2 regions of the Aeromicrobium sp. UC242_57 genome follow, and region 2 is predicted to be linked to the other one. Evidence: riboswitches for the same ligand, from Rfam matches in the RefSeq annotation. Region 2 holds a riboswitch; the other holds the start of a gene.
The links. Region 2 has a riboswitch for thiamine pyrophosphate ahead of ACHMWU_RS28645 (ECF transporter S component). Riboswitches for the same ligand answer to the same signal wherever they lie in the genome.

Region 1: linked by a shared signal. The riboswitch ahead of thiM (hydroxyethylthiazole kinase) and the one ahead of ACHMWU_RS28645 (ECF transporter S component) in region 2 are both predicted to bind thiamine pyrophosphate.

The regions. Positions count from the first base shown of each region.
Region 1 covers NZ_JBIOAM010000003.1:942,046-948,980, forward strand. Annotated here, with positions in the region: partial or broken gene ACHMWU_RS15960 (acetolactate synthase large subunit) at 1-1,535, shown strand, start outside; partial or broken gene ilvN (acetolactate synthase small subunit) at 1,597-2,126, shown strand; partial or broken gene ilvC (ketol-acid reductoisomerase) at 2,176-3,202, shown strand; TPP riboswitch at 3,429-3,524, shown strand; partial or broken gene thiM (hydroxyethylthiazole kinase) at 3,516-4,241, shown strand; gene thiE (thiamine phosphate synthase) at 4,306-4,947, shown strand; partial or broken gene ACHMWU_RS15985 (hydroxymethylpyrimidine/phosphomethylpyrimidine kinase) at 4,962-5,297, shown strand; gene ACHMWU_RS15990 (bifunctional hydroxymethylpyrimidine kinase/phosphomethylpyrimidine kinase) at 5,365-5,742, shown strand; partial or broken gene ACHMWU_RS15995 (thiaminase II) at 5,739-5,942, shown strand; gene ACHMWU_RS16000 (hypothetical protein) at 5,960-6,415, shown strand; gene ACHMWU_RS16005 (hypothetical protein) at 6,559-6,935, opposite strand, start outside.
Region 2 covers NZ_JBIOAM010000005.1:1,128,028-1,134,962, reverse strand. Annotated here, with positions in the region: gene ACHMWU_RS28655 (ABC transporter ATP-binding protein) at 61-600, opposite strand; gene ACHMWU_RS28650 (ABC transporter ATP-binding protein) at 488-1,453, opposite strand; gene ACHMWU_RS28645 (ECF transporter S component) at 1,456-2,070, opposite strand; TPP riboswitch at 2,060-2,171, opposite strand; gene ACHMWU_RS28640 (hypothetical protein) at 2,310-2,492, opposite strand; gene ACHMWU_RS28635 (NAD(P)/FAD-dependent oxidoreductase) at 2,568-3,431, opposite strand; partial or broken gene ACHMWU_RS28630 (NAD(P)/FAD-dependent oxidoreductase) at 3,536-3,892, opposite strand; gene ACHMWU_RS28625 (Ig-like domain repeat protein) at 4,032-5,063, opposite strand; gene ACHMWU_RS28620 (hypothetical protein) at 4,994-5,740, opposite strand; gene ACHMWU_RS28615 (hypothetical protein) at 5,670-6,935, opposite strand, start outside.

The DNA.
Region 1 (6,935 bases), on a different contig from region 2:
GGCGCGACCAACCTCGTGACGGCCATTGCCGACGCCTACATGGACTCGGTCCCGATCGTCGCGATCACCGGTCAGGTTGCGACTCACCTGATCGGCACCGACGGCTTCCAAGAGGCCGACATCCGTGGCATCACGCTGCCGATCACCAAGCACAGCTATCTCGTGACCGACGCCGCCGACATCCCGCGGGTCATCGCCGAGGCCTTCCACATCGCCGGCTCGGGCCGCCCCGGGTCCGGTGCTGGTCGACATCGCCAAGGACGCCCTGCAGGCACGCACGACGTTCCGCTGGCCCAGCGAGCTGGCCCTGCCGGGCTACCGCCCGACGACCCGCCCGCACGGCAAGCAGGTCCGCGAAGCCGCCCGGCTGATGGCTGCGGCCAAGCGACCCGTGCTCTACGTCGGCGGCGGCGTCATCAAGGCCGATGCGGCCGCCGAGCTGCAAGGTGCTGGCCGAGCTGACCCAGATTCCGGTCGTCACGACGTTGATGGCGCGTGGTGCCTTCCCCGACTCCCACGAGCTGCATCTCGGCATGCCCGGCATGCACGGCACCGTTGCCGCCGTCATGGCCCTGCAGAAGAGCGATCTGCTCATCTCGCTCGGTGCGCGCTTCGACGACCGCGTGACCGGCCAGCTCGCGACCTTCGCGCCGTTGGCCAAGATCATCCACGCCGACATCGATCCCGCCGAGATCTCCAAGAACCGCACGGCCGACGTGCCGATCGTGGGTGACTGCCGCGAAGTCATCGCCGATCTCGTGTCGGTGCTGCAGAAGCAGGCAGCCGACGATGCGATCCAGGGCGACTACAGCGCCTGGAAGAGCCAGATGCTCGGCGTGAAGGCCAAGTTCCCGGTCGGCTACGACAAGCCCGCCGAGGGCCTGGCGCCACAGACAGTCATCGAGCGCATCAGCGCGCTCGCCGGACCCCAGGCCACCTACGTCGCGGGAGTCGGCCAGCACCAGATGTGGGCTGCCCACTACGTCGACTACGAGCGTCCGCGCCAGTGGCTCAACTCCGGTGGCGCCGGCACGATGGGCTACTCCGTGCCCGCCGCGATGGGCGCCCAGGTCGGGCTGCCCGGATCGGTCGTCTGGGCCATCGACGGCGACGGCTGCTTCCAGATGACCAACCAAGAGCTCGCCACCTGCGCGATCGAGGGCATCCCGATCAAGGTCGCCGTCATCAACAACTCGTCGCTCGGCATGGTGCGTCAGTGGCAGACCCTGCTGTACGACAAGCGGTACTCCAACACCGACCTGCACACCGGTCCCGAGTCGATCGGCGCCCGCCGCATCCCCGACTTCGTCAAGCTCGCCGACGCGTACGGCTGCGTCGGCCTGCGGTGCGACAACGAGGCCGACCTCGACGCGACGATCGAGAAGGCCATGGCCATCACCGACCGCCCGGTCGTCATCGACTTCGTCGTCGAGCGCGACGCGATGGTCTGGCCGATGGTCCACGCCGGCACCAGCAACGACGACATCCAGATTGCGCGCGACCTCGCTCCCGCGTGGGACGAGGAAGACCTCTGATGCTCCGTCCGATCACCTGGTCGCATGTGGGCGACCGTCACTCCGAGCAGGAAGTTTCATCGTGACCTCACATACTCTGTCCGTGCTGGTCGAGAACACCCCCGGTGTGCTCGCGCGGGTCTCCAGCCTGTTCATGCGGCGCGGTTTCAACATCGACTCGCTGGCCGTCGGCCCGACCGAGATCCCCGAGATCTCCCGCATGACGATCGTCGTCAACGTCGACGAGCTGCCGCTCGAGCAGGTCACCAAGCAAGCCGACAAGCTCGTCAACGTCCTCAAGATCGTCGAGCTCGACTCGGCGAGCGCGGTCGAGCGTGGCTCATGCTGATCAAGGTCAAGACCGATCCGCAGACCCGCGGACAGGTGCTGGAGACCGTCAATCTGTTCAGGGCTAAAGTTGTCGATGTTGCCACCGATGCCGTGACGATCGAGGCGACCGGAGACGCGGGCAAGCTCACCGCGATGCTGAACGTTCTCGAACCGTTCGGCATCCGCGAGATCGCCCAGTCCGGACGTGTGGCCATAGGTCGCGGATCCCGTTCCATCACCGACCGCACGCTGCGCGCCGTCCCCGGCTCGCAGGCAAGCTGAAATCCCCAAGTTTTCACCCATACAAGAAAAGTCTCAAGGAGAAGTCCCCGTGGCTGAACTGTTTTATGACGACGACGCAGACCTGAGCATCATCCAGGGTCGCAACGTGGCGGTTATTGGCTATGGCAGCCAGGGCCACGCCCACGCGCTCAACCTGCGTGACTCCGGCGTCGACGTCCGCGTCGGTCTGCCCGAAGGCTCCAAGAGCCGCGCCAAGGCCGAGGCCGAGGGCCTGCGCGTCCTGAACGTCGCCGAGGCCGTCGAAGAGGCTGACGTCATCGTGATCCTCGCGCCCGACCAGGTGCAGCGTCACGTGTACGCCGAGTCGATCGAGCCCAACCTGGTCGACGGCGATGCTCTCGTCTTCGGTCACGGCTTCAACATCCGCTACGGCTACATCGCGCCGCCGGCCGGTGTCGATGTCCTCCTCGTCGCGCCCAAGGCGCCGGGCCACACCGTGCGTCGCGAGTTCGTCGACGGCCGCGGCATCCCCGACATCATCGCGGTCGAGCAGGACGCGACCGGCAAGGCGTGGGACATCGCCCTGTCGTACGCGAAGGCTATCGGCGGCACCCGCGCCGGCGTCATCAAGACGACGTTCACTGAAGAGACCGAGACCGACCTCTTCGGCGAGCAGGCTGTCCTGTGCGGTGGCATGTCGCACCTGGTCCAGGCCGGGTTCGAGACGCTGACTGAGGCCGGCTACCAGCCCGAGATCGCCTACTTCGAGGTCCTGCACGAGCTCAAGCTCATCGTCGACCTGATGTGGGAGGGCGGCATCGCCAAGCAGCGTTGGAGCATCTCCGACACCGCCGAGTACGGCGACTACGTCTCCGGCCCCCGCGTCGTCGACGCAGGTGTCAAGGAGCGCATGCAGGGCGTCCTCGCCGACATCCAGGACGGCACGTTCGCCAAGCGCTTCATCGACGACCAGGACAATGGCGCCAAGGAGTTCCTGGAGGCTGCGTGAGAAGGAGGCCGGACACCCGATCGAGAAGACCGGCAAGGTCCTGCGCTCGCACTTCAGCTGGCAGCAGCAGGACGCTGACTACGTCGACGGCCAGGCCGCCCGCTAGTCACCAGCTCCACCTCGACGCCCCGCCCGGACCATCCGGGCGGGGCGTTCCCCATTCCCCCTGAAGAGGTACTTACCGCCCTCCGAGGAGGTACCGACTGCCCTTCGAGGAGGTGGTTGTTGCCCCTCCGGGAGGTGGCTGCTGCCCTCACGGGGGCGACAAGTACCTCGCGGCGGGGCGGTAAGCACCTCTTCAGCGGGACGGGGAATGGGTGCGATAGGTTCGAGGCGCAAGGCCGGGGTGCCCCACGAGGGGGCTGAGATGAGACCCGCCGAACCTGATCCGGTTAACACCGGCGCGAGGGAGCCTGCTCATGACGAGTACTGTCACGTCCACGATTGCTGCTGCGGTCCGCGAGAAGTCGCCGCTGGTGCAGTACATCACCAACTACGTCTCGATGGACGTCGCGGCCAATGTGCTGAACGCCGTGGGTGCCTCCCCGGCGATGGTGCACGATCCGCACGAGGCCGGTGATTTCGCGCGGATCTCCTCGGCCGTCGGCATCAACATCGGCACACCGTCGCCGTCGTGGGTCGACGGCATGACCGCCGCCGCACAGTCGGCGCGCGAGGTCGGCACCCCGTGGGTTCTCGACCCGGTCGCCGTCGGCGCGACGTCGTATCGGCGCGACATCGTCGCCGAGCTGCTGCGGCACGCACCGACGGTCGTGCGTGGCAACGCCAGCGAGATCCTCGCCATCGCGACGTCCCAGGCCGGTGGCCGGGGCGTCGACAGCCAGGCGGCCTCGCTCGATGCGCTCGACGGCGCTCGGACGCTCGCCAGAGAGCTGTCGGCCGTCGTGGTCGTGACGGGAGTCGAAGACGTCATCACCGACGGCGTGCGCACCGCAGTCGTCCACGGCGGACATGCGCTGATGCCGATGGTCACGGCCCTCGGCTGCTCGGCAACGGCGCTCGTCGCCGCGTGCTGCGCCGTGGCGGACGACCCCTTCGACGCGTCGGTGACCGCGATGGCAATGCTCGCCGTAGCAGGGGAGCGTGCGGGGAAGAACGCCCCCGGACCGGGCACGTTCCGTGTCCGCCTGCTCGACGGCTCGCCATGCTCGACGACGAGCGGTTGGCTGCGGTCCGGATCGTCGAGTCATGAGCATCGATCTGCGGCTCTACCTGGTCACAGATCCTTCCTGCGACGATCTCGGCTCGGTCGTGACGGCTGCCGTTGCAGGCGGCGCGACGTGCGTGCAGGTGCGAGACAAGTCCGGCACGTCGGCCGACCGCCTGGCAGCAGTGGCGGCTCTGCGGGCCGCCCTGCCGGCCTCGGTCGCGGTGCTCGCCAATGACGACGTCGCCGCGGCGCGCGCCGGTGACGGCTTGCACGTCGGGGTCGGCGACACCGATCCGGTCACAGCGCGCGCAGCACTAGGAGAAGACGCCGTGATCGGCTGGTCGGTCAACGATCTGAGGCAGCTCGACGATGCGGTGCAGCTCGCGGCCTGCGACTACGTCGCGGCCAGCCCGGTGTGGGCCACGCCGACCAAGACCGACACGACCGCTCCGTTCGGTCTCGATGGGGTCCGCGAGCTCGCGAAGCGACTGGGCGGCCGACTGCCACTGATCGCGATCGGCGGCATCGACGCTGCCAATGCACGTGACGTCATCGCGGCGGGAGCCAACGGCGTGGCAGTGGTCAGCGCGATCTGTGCTGCCGACGACCCGGCTGGGGCTGCGGCCTCGTTGCGGCTCGCCGTCGACGACGCTCTGCAGGCCAGGGGAGTGCACGCATGAGCCGCACCCCCGTGATGTTGACCATCGCGGGCTCCGACCCGTCGGGCGGGGCGGGCATCCAGGCCGATCTGAAGACCGCCAGTGCGCTGGGCGTGTACGGCGCGACCGTCATCACCGCGTTGACGGTGCAGAACACCCTCGGCGTCACGGGCATCCACGCGGTGCCGACCGAGTTCATCGCGGCGCAGTACCGGGCGGTCGTCGACGACCTCGACGTCCGGGCGGTGAAGATCGGGATGCTGGGCAGCGTCGACGTCGTCCGCACGGTTGCCGAGATGCTGCGTGATCGACCCGTCCCGGCTGTCGTGCTCGACCCCGTCATGGTCGCGACGTCGGGTGATCGGCTGGTGCCCGAGGATGCCGTCGAGGCGATCCGCGACCTGCTGCTGCCGTTGGCGACAGTCGTGACCCCCCAACGTGCCAGAGGCCGAGGTGCTGGCCGGTCGAGACATCTCGGTGCTCGACGACCTCGACGTCGTGGGTCGGGTGTTGCTGGAGTCGGCCCGCAGCACGTGCTGGTCAAGGGCGGACATCTGCCCGGCGATCTCAGCGTCGACGTCCTCGTGTCGCACGACGCCGTGCAACGTCTGGCGGTTTCCGCGCGTCGACACGGTGCACACGCATGGCACGGGGTGCACGTTGTCGTCGGCGATCGCTTCGCACCTGGTCCTGGGTCGCAGCGTCGCCGATGCGGTCGCTGGGGCCAAGGACTATCTGACGAGGGCGTTGGTGGCGGGAATGAGCCTCGACATCGGCAGCGGACACGGCCCGGTCGATCATCGGATCGGCCGGTGAGCGCGTCCGAACGGCTCTGGGAGTCGGTCGGCGACTGGTACGCCGCGATCTGCGAGCATCCGTTCGTGCTCGGCCTGATCGATGGATCGTTGCCGCCTGACGTCTTTGCGCGCTACCTGGTCGACGACGCGCACTACCTGGACCGCTACGCCCGCGTGCTGGCCCAGCTCGCGGCGCGTGCCGGCGACGCTGAGGGCACCGAGCTGATGGCATCCGCTTGCTGCTGGCGCGATCTCGGCGGAGCGGGAGCTGGCACCGGGACTTCCTCGCACCGCGGGGGCTTGATCCCGATGTCGACAGCGTTCCCGAGCCGAGTCCGACCTGTGTCGCGTACACGGGCTTCCTGGAGTCCGCTGCCACGACCCGCTCCTTCGAGGTGGGACTTGCTGCCGTGCTGCCGTGCTTCCGGGTCTACGCCGAGGTCGGCCGGCACGTCCTGGCCCGGCGCCCGTCGGGCGAGCATCCTTATGCGGCGTGGATCGATACCTATGCTGCGCCGGAGTTCGACGCGGCAGTACGTCGAGCCGAGGCATATCTCGACCAGGTGGCCGCTGCTGGCGGAGCATCATCGGATCTGGTCGAGCTCGAATCGGCCTACCGGCGAGCGACCCGGTTCGAGTGGATGTTCTGGGATGCCGCCTGGCGCCACGAGACCTGGCCCACCCCACCCTGACGAGGTGGTTGCCGCCCTCCGACGAGGTGGTTACCGTCCTAGGAAGGGCGAACTGGTTCGGTCGGAAAGACCACAACCACCTCCTCACGGGGCGCTAACCACCTCGTCACGGGGCCATAACTACCTCGTCAGGGGGATGGGGGTTAGGCGATCATGTCGAGGGTTTCGTTGCGGCGGGTGGAGTGGACGGGGCGGGGCTTGCCGAGGACCTCTTGGTACGCCAGCTTGAGCCGGTGGACGGCTTCGGTCAGGGTCTCGTGCGACTGCGTGTACGGGATGCGCAGGTGCCGCTCGGCTGCGGCGCTCGCATGCGAGAAGAACCGGGGGCCCGGCGTCAGCAGCAGGCCGTGACGGGCAGCTGCCGTGGTCAAGTTCGATGACATCCGTTCGGGCAGCGTGACCCACAGGTTGAGCCCGCCGGTGGGGCACGGCGCCTCGACGTCGGGCAGCTGGCCGGCGAGCTCGGCCAGGAGATGATCGCGAGCGCTGCGGAGTCGCGCCCGCCCGGCGGCCGCAGTCT
Region 2 (6,935 bases):
CCAACGACAGGAGACCGACCGAGATCAGGGCCAGTGGATTGGCCCGGAGCACCAGGCCCCTCACATCATCACCCCCGCAGCCATGCGGTGCTCGACGTCAAGCGGCAGATCGGGGTCGTGCGTCGAGACACTCACCGTCGCACCCGCGTCGCGGGCCGCTGCGATCCACCCAGCCACCGCAGCCCAGGTGCCAGGGTCCTGCCCGACGGTGGGTTCGTCCAGCAACGCGACTCCCGGCCGGTGCCCGAGCGCCGCGGCGATGGCCAACCGTCGCTGCTCGCCCCCGGACAGCCGATAAGGGTGAGCGCCTGCCAGGTGCGCCAGGCCGAAGAGGTCGAGCACTGCCATGACATCGATGTGTCGTTCGAGCCGAGTGGCAGTGTGACAGACCTCGTCGGCGACCTTAGTGGTCAAGAAGCCGTGCTCCGGGTTCTGCGGCACCCAGCCGACCGATGCCGCCAGAGCGGTCGATCGCAGCCGGCGTAGATCAGGTGTCACCGTGCCCGAGGCAGGCTTGAGCAGCCCGCCGAGCACCGCCAACGCGGTCGACTTGCCCGCGCCGCTGCGTCCCGTGAACCCCGTGACCTGGCCGGGCGCGATCGACGTGGTCAGACCCTTCAGGGCCATGGTGCGCTGCGTCCCTCGCAGCGTGCGCATGACCAGCTCGACCGAGACGTCCTGCGCCGTCACGGTCGGGGCCTCGCCGACCGGGCCGACCAGCCCAGCGGGGACGTCGAGCGGGCGCGGCGCGGTCATGCCGGGCATCCAGACTCCAGACGGCGCGCTCCCAGCCAGAAAAGCTCGCGACGGTCCCATCGCTGACCACCACGCCACCCGGCCCCAGGACAACCACCCGGTCCACGTGCGGCAGCCACGGCCCGATCCGGTGCTCGACCACGATCAACGTACGGTCGCGGGTTGCCGCCAGCACCGCCTCACGGACGCTTGTCGCGGTGTCCGGATCGAGCATCGACGTCGGCTCGTCGAGCAGCAGGACATCGGGGTGCATCGCAAGGACCCCCGCCAGCGCCAGACGTTGCTGCTCGCCGCCGGACAGGGCACCCGTGAAGTGATCACGTGGATACGTCAGGCCGACCGCAGCCAGCGCCGTGTCGACCAACGGCCAGATCTGTGCGGCCGGGAGAGCCGCGTTCTCCAGGCCGAAGGCGACGTCGCGGCCGATCCGTTCGGCCACGATCGCGTCGGCCGGATTCTGCAGCAGCAAGCCCAGTCTGCCGTCGACATGGGCTGTTCCGCTCAGCTCGCCTGCGATCGTCGACCCGAGAGCGCCGGCCAGTCCGTGCAGCAAGGTCGACTTGCCGGCGCCGCTCGGGCCGACGAGCAGCACCCGCTCGCCGGGTTCGACGGTCAGGTCGAACCCGGCGATGACGGGGTGTCGGCGGCCCATGGGGCGCCAGGTGAAGTCGCGGAAGCGGACTTCGCCGGTGGACATGGCTAGACCTCGTCGACCTGTTCGCGTCCGGCCTCGAAGGCGTCCAGGGCACCAGCCCGGGCGAGACCCCGGACCAGGAGGAATCCACCGATGCCCGCGATGATGATGCCCGAGGCCACGAAGACCCCCAGGTGCGCGAGCTTGTAGCCCCAGCCCCAGTACGAGTACCAGTTGGACCACTCGTAGAGGACCTCGAACACGGCGGCCAGTGCAGCACCTGCGGCCGCGAACACGACGCCGAAACGACGGTAGAGGCCGATCGCCAGGACGATCTCGACGCCCGCGCCTTGGAGCAGGCCCGAGACGATCGCGGTCATGCCCCATTCATTGCCAGGGAGCAGCGCCGAGATGCTGGCAGCGATCACCTCGCCGGCCAGTGCGGCACCGGGCTTGCGGACGATCAGGCCGATGACGACACCGGCGATCAGCCAGCCGCCACCGAACAGCGCGACGCTCGGCGGAAACGACAGCATCCCTGCGGTGCTGGCGGCGGCGTACAGCTTGCCCCACCCCCAGAAGATGACGCCGAAGGCGACACCCAGGGTGGTGATGGTGACCAAGTCGATCGTGCGATAACGCACCAAGGACCTGCCTGTAGACGTGATGGCAGAACTCATCGTGACTCCCTTCGCCGGTACTAACCGGAGCAGGTTCAAGGGTCTGCGGCGGATCCGCACTCTCAGCGCCCTCTGCTTGAGGCGCTCCCCTGTCTTGTGCAGTCGAGGCTACACCCGCCCGCTGGGGACGAAGGAATCTGATCGTGCCATCAGGCGCGTCGGCAGTGACTCGGAGACGACAAGGCCCCGGGGGGGTTCGCTGGCTGACGCCGCTACGCCGTTTGTCCCGGGGCTCTCTGTCAGTAGCCAACCTTACGCTCAGCATCAGACAGAAACGCACGTTGCACGCCGAGCTCGACGAAGTACGGCTTCTCCGCAACAGAATCGCGCACCACGAGCCGATACACGCTCGGAACCTGAGTGACGACATCACTCGCATCTTCGACATCGCTGCCCGGATCGGACCCGAACTGGGAGATCACCTAACGGCAACGTCTCGGGTGCGACACGTCATCACTCACAAACCGAGCCCATGAGGTCAACGAGGTCGGCCAGGCTCAGCGGCCGGTCAGGACGTTGCCGATGCGTGCCAACCGGCTAGGGCCAGCGAGGCCCTTGTTCTCGCGGCGATCTGCTTCGCGGTAGAGCCCGTACATCGCCTTGACCCCGAGCCAGCGGAACGGTTCTGGCTCCCACCGCCGCACCGACCGGTTGACCCACGGCAGCGACGTGAGATCGGTGTCACGACCGAGCGCGAGGTCGGCGAGCGTGCGACCGGCCAGGTGGGTCGTGGTGAGGCCACTGCCGACGTAGCCGCCGGCCCAGCCGAGACCCGTCGACGGATCGAACGAGACACTCGCGCACCAGTCGCGCGGCACGCCCAGCACCCCACACCAGGCGTGGTCGATGCGGGCAGGCCGTACCGCCGGGAACATGCCATGCAGGATCGTGGTCAGCGACTCCACCGTCCAGTCCTGGGTCTGGCCGTCGACGTCGGTACGTGAACCGAACCGGTACGGGATCCCCCGCCCGCCCAAGGCGATCCGGCCGTCCGCGGTGCGCTGCGCGTAGCAGTACGCATTCGCGTTGTCGCCCAACAGCTCGGCGCCCGACCAGCCGATGTCGTCCCACACCGAGTCGGGTAGCGGCTCGGTGACGATCATCGCGGAGTTCATCGGCAGCCACGTACGTCGCTGGCCGCGGATGCTTGCGGTGTAGCCCTCGAGGCACCTCAGGATCCGCGGAGCCCGCACCCGTCCGCGATCCGTCGTCACGACGCCCGGCTCGATGCGCTGTGCACGGGTCCGTTCGAGGATGCGCACCCCACGGCGTTCGACGGCGGCCGCGATCCCGGCGACGAGCTTGGCCGGGTGGACGCGTGCGCAGTGCGGGCTGAACGTCCCGCCCAACGCGCCTGCCACGTGCAGCCGACGGTCGAGCCGTCCGCGGTCAGCTCTTGCTGATGCTCCGCGCCGATCCCCCAGGCGGCGTCAGCGCCGAGCCCTTCCCGCATGCGGATGAGCTGGGCGTTCGACCGCGCCACGTACAGGACGCCGTTCTTGACGATGTCGGCTTCGATCTGCTCGGCCCGACACACTTCGATGACGTCGTCGACGGCCCGCTCCATGGCTCCGACCAGAGCCGTCACACCGTCGCGCCCGTGCGTCGCGCCGTAGCGTTCCTTGCTGCCCGACAGCTCGGCCGACAGCCATCCTCCGTTACGACCCGAGGCACCGAAGCCGGCGAACTCGGCCTCCAGCACCACGATGTCGAGCTGCGGGTCGACAGCCGCCAGGGCATAGGCCGTCCAGAGCCCGCTGAGCCCGCCTCCCACGATGCAGACATCACAGTCGAGGTCACCGTCGAGGGACGCCCGTGGCATCGGCACGCCGACCTGGTGCCACCAGAACGAGACGCCGCCGTTGATCACGGTTTCATGCTGCCACCACAACGGCGCAACAGCACTGCGACACCAGAGAGCGGGGAGGGCCCCGTAGGACCCTCCCCGCTCTACCCGCTGCTTACTTGACCTTCACCGCCTTCGTCCCGGTCGAGCTGCCGGAGTAGTTGGCGCTGCCGGAGTAGACCGCCTTGACCCAGACGGTCGTCTTCTTGTTCGCGACCTTGACTCCCGTGCTGACGACGCCCTTGGCGGCTGCCGAGAGCGACACGGTCTTCTTCAGGACGTAGCCGCCCTTGCCGGTCCTGACGTAGATCTTGACCGAGCCGGTCGGGAACGTCCCGGCCGTCCCGCCCTTGACGGTCGTCTTGACGGTCAACGTCTTGCCCTTCTTGACCGACGACTTCGACGTGACCGTCGCAGCCGTGGCCTTCTTGGTGATCTTCAGCTGCGCCGAGGCGACGCCGCTCGGATCGACCTTGTCGGTGCCGTTGAAGACGGCACTGACGTCGTGGCTGCCAGCTGCCAGACCTGCCGGGATCGTGAACGTCGCCACGTCACCTGAGCCCAACGGGAGGTCGAGCGACTTACCGGCGTAGGTCACGGTGACCGTCCCGCCGTCGCCGTTGGCGACTGCAACCGATCCCTTGACCGCCGACCCGTAGACCGCGGAGTCCGTGGCCAGCAGCATCGCGATTCCAGACTTGCCCTTCGTCAGGGTCAGACCGACGACGTTGGACTCCGACTTCTGGGCCGTCGCCGTCTTGGCGAAGGTCGCGGTGATCGCATGCTCGCCGGCCTTGAAGCCGTCGACCGCCAGGGTCGCGACGCCGTCTGCAACGGTGCCGGTGCCCAGCGACGTGGTGCCGTCGAAGAACTCGACGGTTCCCTCCGTGTCGATGCCTGCCACCTGCGCGGTGAGCGTGACTGCCTCGTTGATCTCCGGGATAGCCGGCGACATCGACAACGTCGTCGCCGTGGAGTGGAGCACCTCGACAGATCCCGTGGACGTGAAGCGCGTTCCCGCACCGACCGCCGAGAGCTCGGTGACGCCGAGCGCCGCATCGGTGGGAACCGGAGCGGTCACCGTGACCTTGCCAGCGCCATCGGCGATGCCGGTAGCCAGTGCCGTCCCCCCGATCGAGAAGGCCACGGACTCGCCGACCCGGTAGCCCGTCGCCGTGGCTGGACGCTGTCGCCGGGCGCCGCGATCTCCTGTCCGACCGTCACCTTGCCGGTCGTCTTCGATGCCGCGAGCTCAGCACACGCGTCGCCCTGGACACCGGGTGCCGGAAGGGCCGCAGCCGATCCGGTCACACCGTCGTCCTCGACGACGACCAGGCTGCCCAGAGCCTTCTTGCCCTGCACCGCGCCGCTCACGTTGATGATCGAGCTGGTGATCGCCGTGCTCGCCGTCGTGCTGGCCAGTGTGTCGCCGTTGACCTGCGCAGTCACGACCTTGCACGTCTCACCCGGCGCGAACGACACCTTCTCCATCGTGATGCCGCCGCGACTCGTGGTCGAACCCAGCACCGAGACATAACCCGTGACGGGCTTGGTCGACGGCGCATCGAGGTACACCGCGATGTCGGCCGAGCCTGGTGCATTGCCCTCGGCGACGGTCGGGACGGCCAGGTCGACGGTCCGCTCGTTCTTGACGACCGGGGTTCCGACGCTCGAGCTCTCGAATGCCAGGTCCGACAGGAACACCGAGCCGGTCGTCGTTGCGTCCGCGCCGGTCGCTGCACCGAATCGCACCTCACGGATGTCCGCCAGGTTGAGTCCGGCGTCGGCGAGCGTCGACGTCGCGATGTTGACCTGCTGCAGCACGATCTTCTTCAGTCGAAAGCTCGGTGGGCGATGTCGATGCCGGCATCCGGCTGACTGCCAGCGAGTTGAGCGCCGAGACCGGCGACGAGTAGGTCACGCCACTGCCGTCGACGACTGTGATCTTCACGTCCGTTCCGGTGAGAACCGACTCGTCGGCGGCCATCTTGACCGACAGGCGGTCGTATCCGATTGCCTTGCGAGCAGCGGCCGGAACCGTGACTCGCACCTCGCTGGGCGTCTGGGTCGTGGTGCCGGTCGACAGCGCGGTCCACGACAGCTTCGTCATGGGTGTCGCTGGAACGTTGCCACCGTTGGTCGCGGGAGTCCAGTGCGGTGTCGCGCTGGTTCCTATGGCCGTCGAGCAGGTCGGCAGCTGCGTCGGGAGCGTACGCCCCCAGGCGCTGGCACACAGTGTGGCTGTCGCAGCGCCCTGCGTGCGGATCAGCGAGCTGGTCGACTCAAACGTCGCGATCGTCGCGCGTTCGGAGGCCGGAGCCGTCGACACGCTGCGGATGTCCTCACCGTTCAGGACGGCCGGGACCGCGCCCGACCCGTCGAACATCGGCAGGAACTGCTTCTCGTCACCCATCGTGAGACGGAACCAGCCAGCCATGTAGGCCGTGCCCATGTCGTACTGCTCCTGGGCCGTCATGCGGATGTTGGTGGCCGACCGCGGGCCGCAGACTGCGTCGGTCGAGGTCGCGCCCCAGTCATCGCTGACGACATAGGGGTAGACGCCGGGCGTCCAGACCGTGTTGTAGAAGTTGTGGTTGGCGCCCATCGCCCACACGGCACTGCGCAACGAGTTGTCGTCGAAGGCGTAGCGCGTGTCGTCGAGCATGTGCTGGCCCTGCTGGTTGGAGACGTCGCCGTCGCAGTAGGGCAGGACGACGTTCATCGCGACGTTCGGCACCGTCATGCGGTTGAAGTCGACCGGCGCGAGGGGCAGGATCGTCTTGATCCCCCAGGGCTTGTCGAGCGCCTGGTTGAGGGTGGCCGCCGAGGTGACGCCCTCACCGCCGCGCGAGTGGCCCATCATGCCGACGTTCGTCAGGTCGAAGCGGCCGACGAAATCTGCGGCGCTCAGTCCTTCGGTGCCGACGGTCAGTCCCGGCAGCGGGCCCTGGTCGGCGAGCGCGTCGGCCAGCGTGACGTCCTTGTCCTTCTGCGTGTCACGGTAGCTGACCGGCTCACC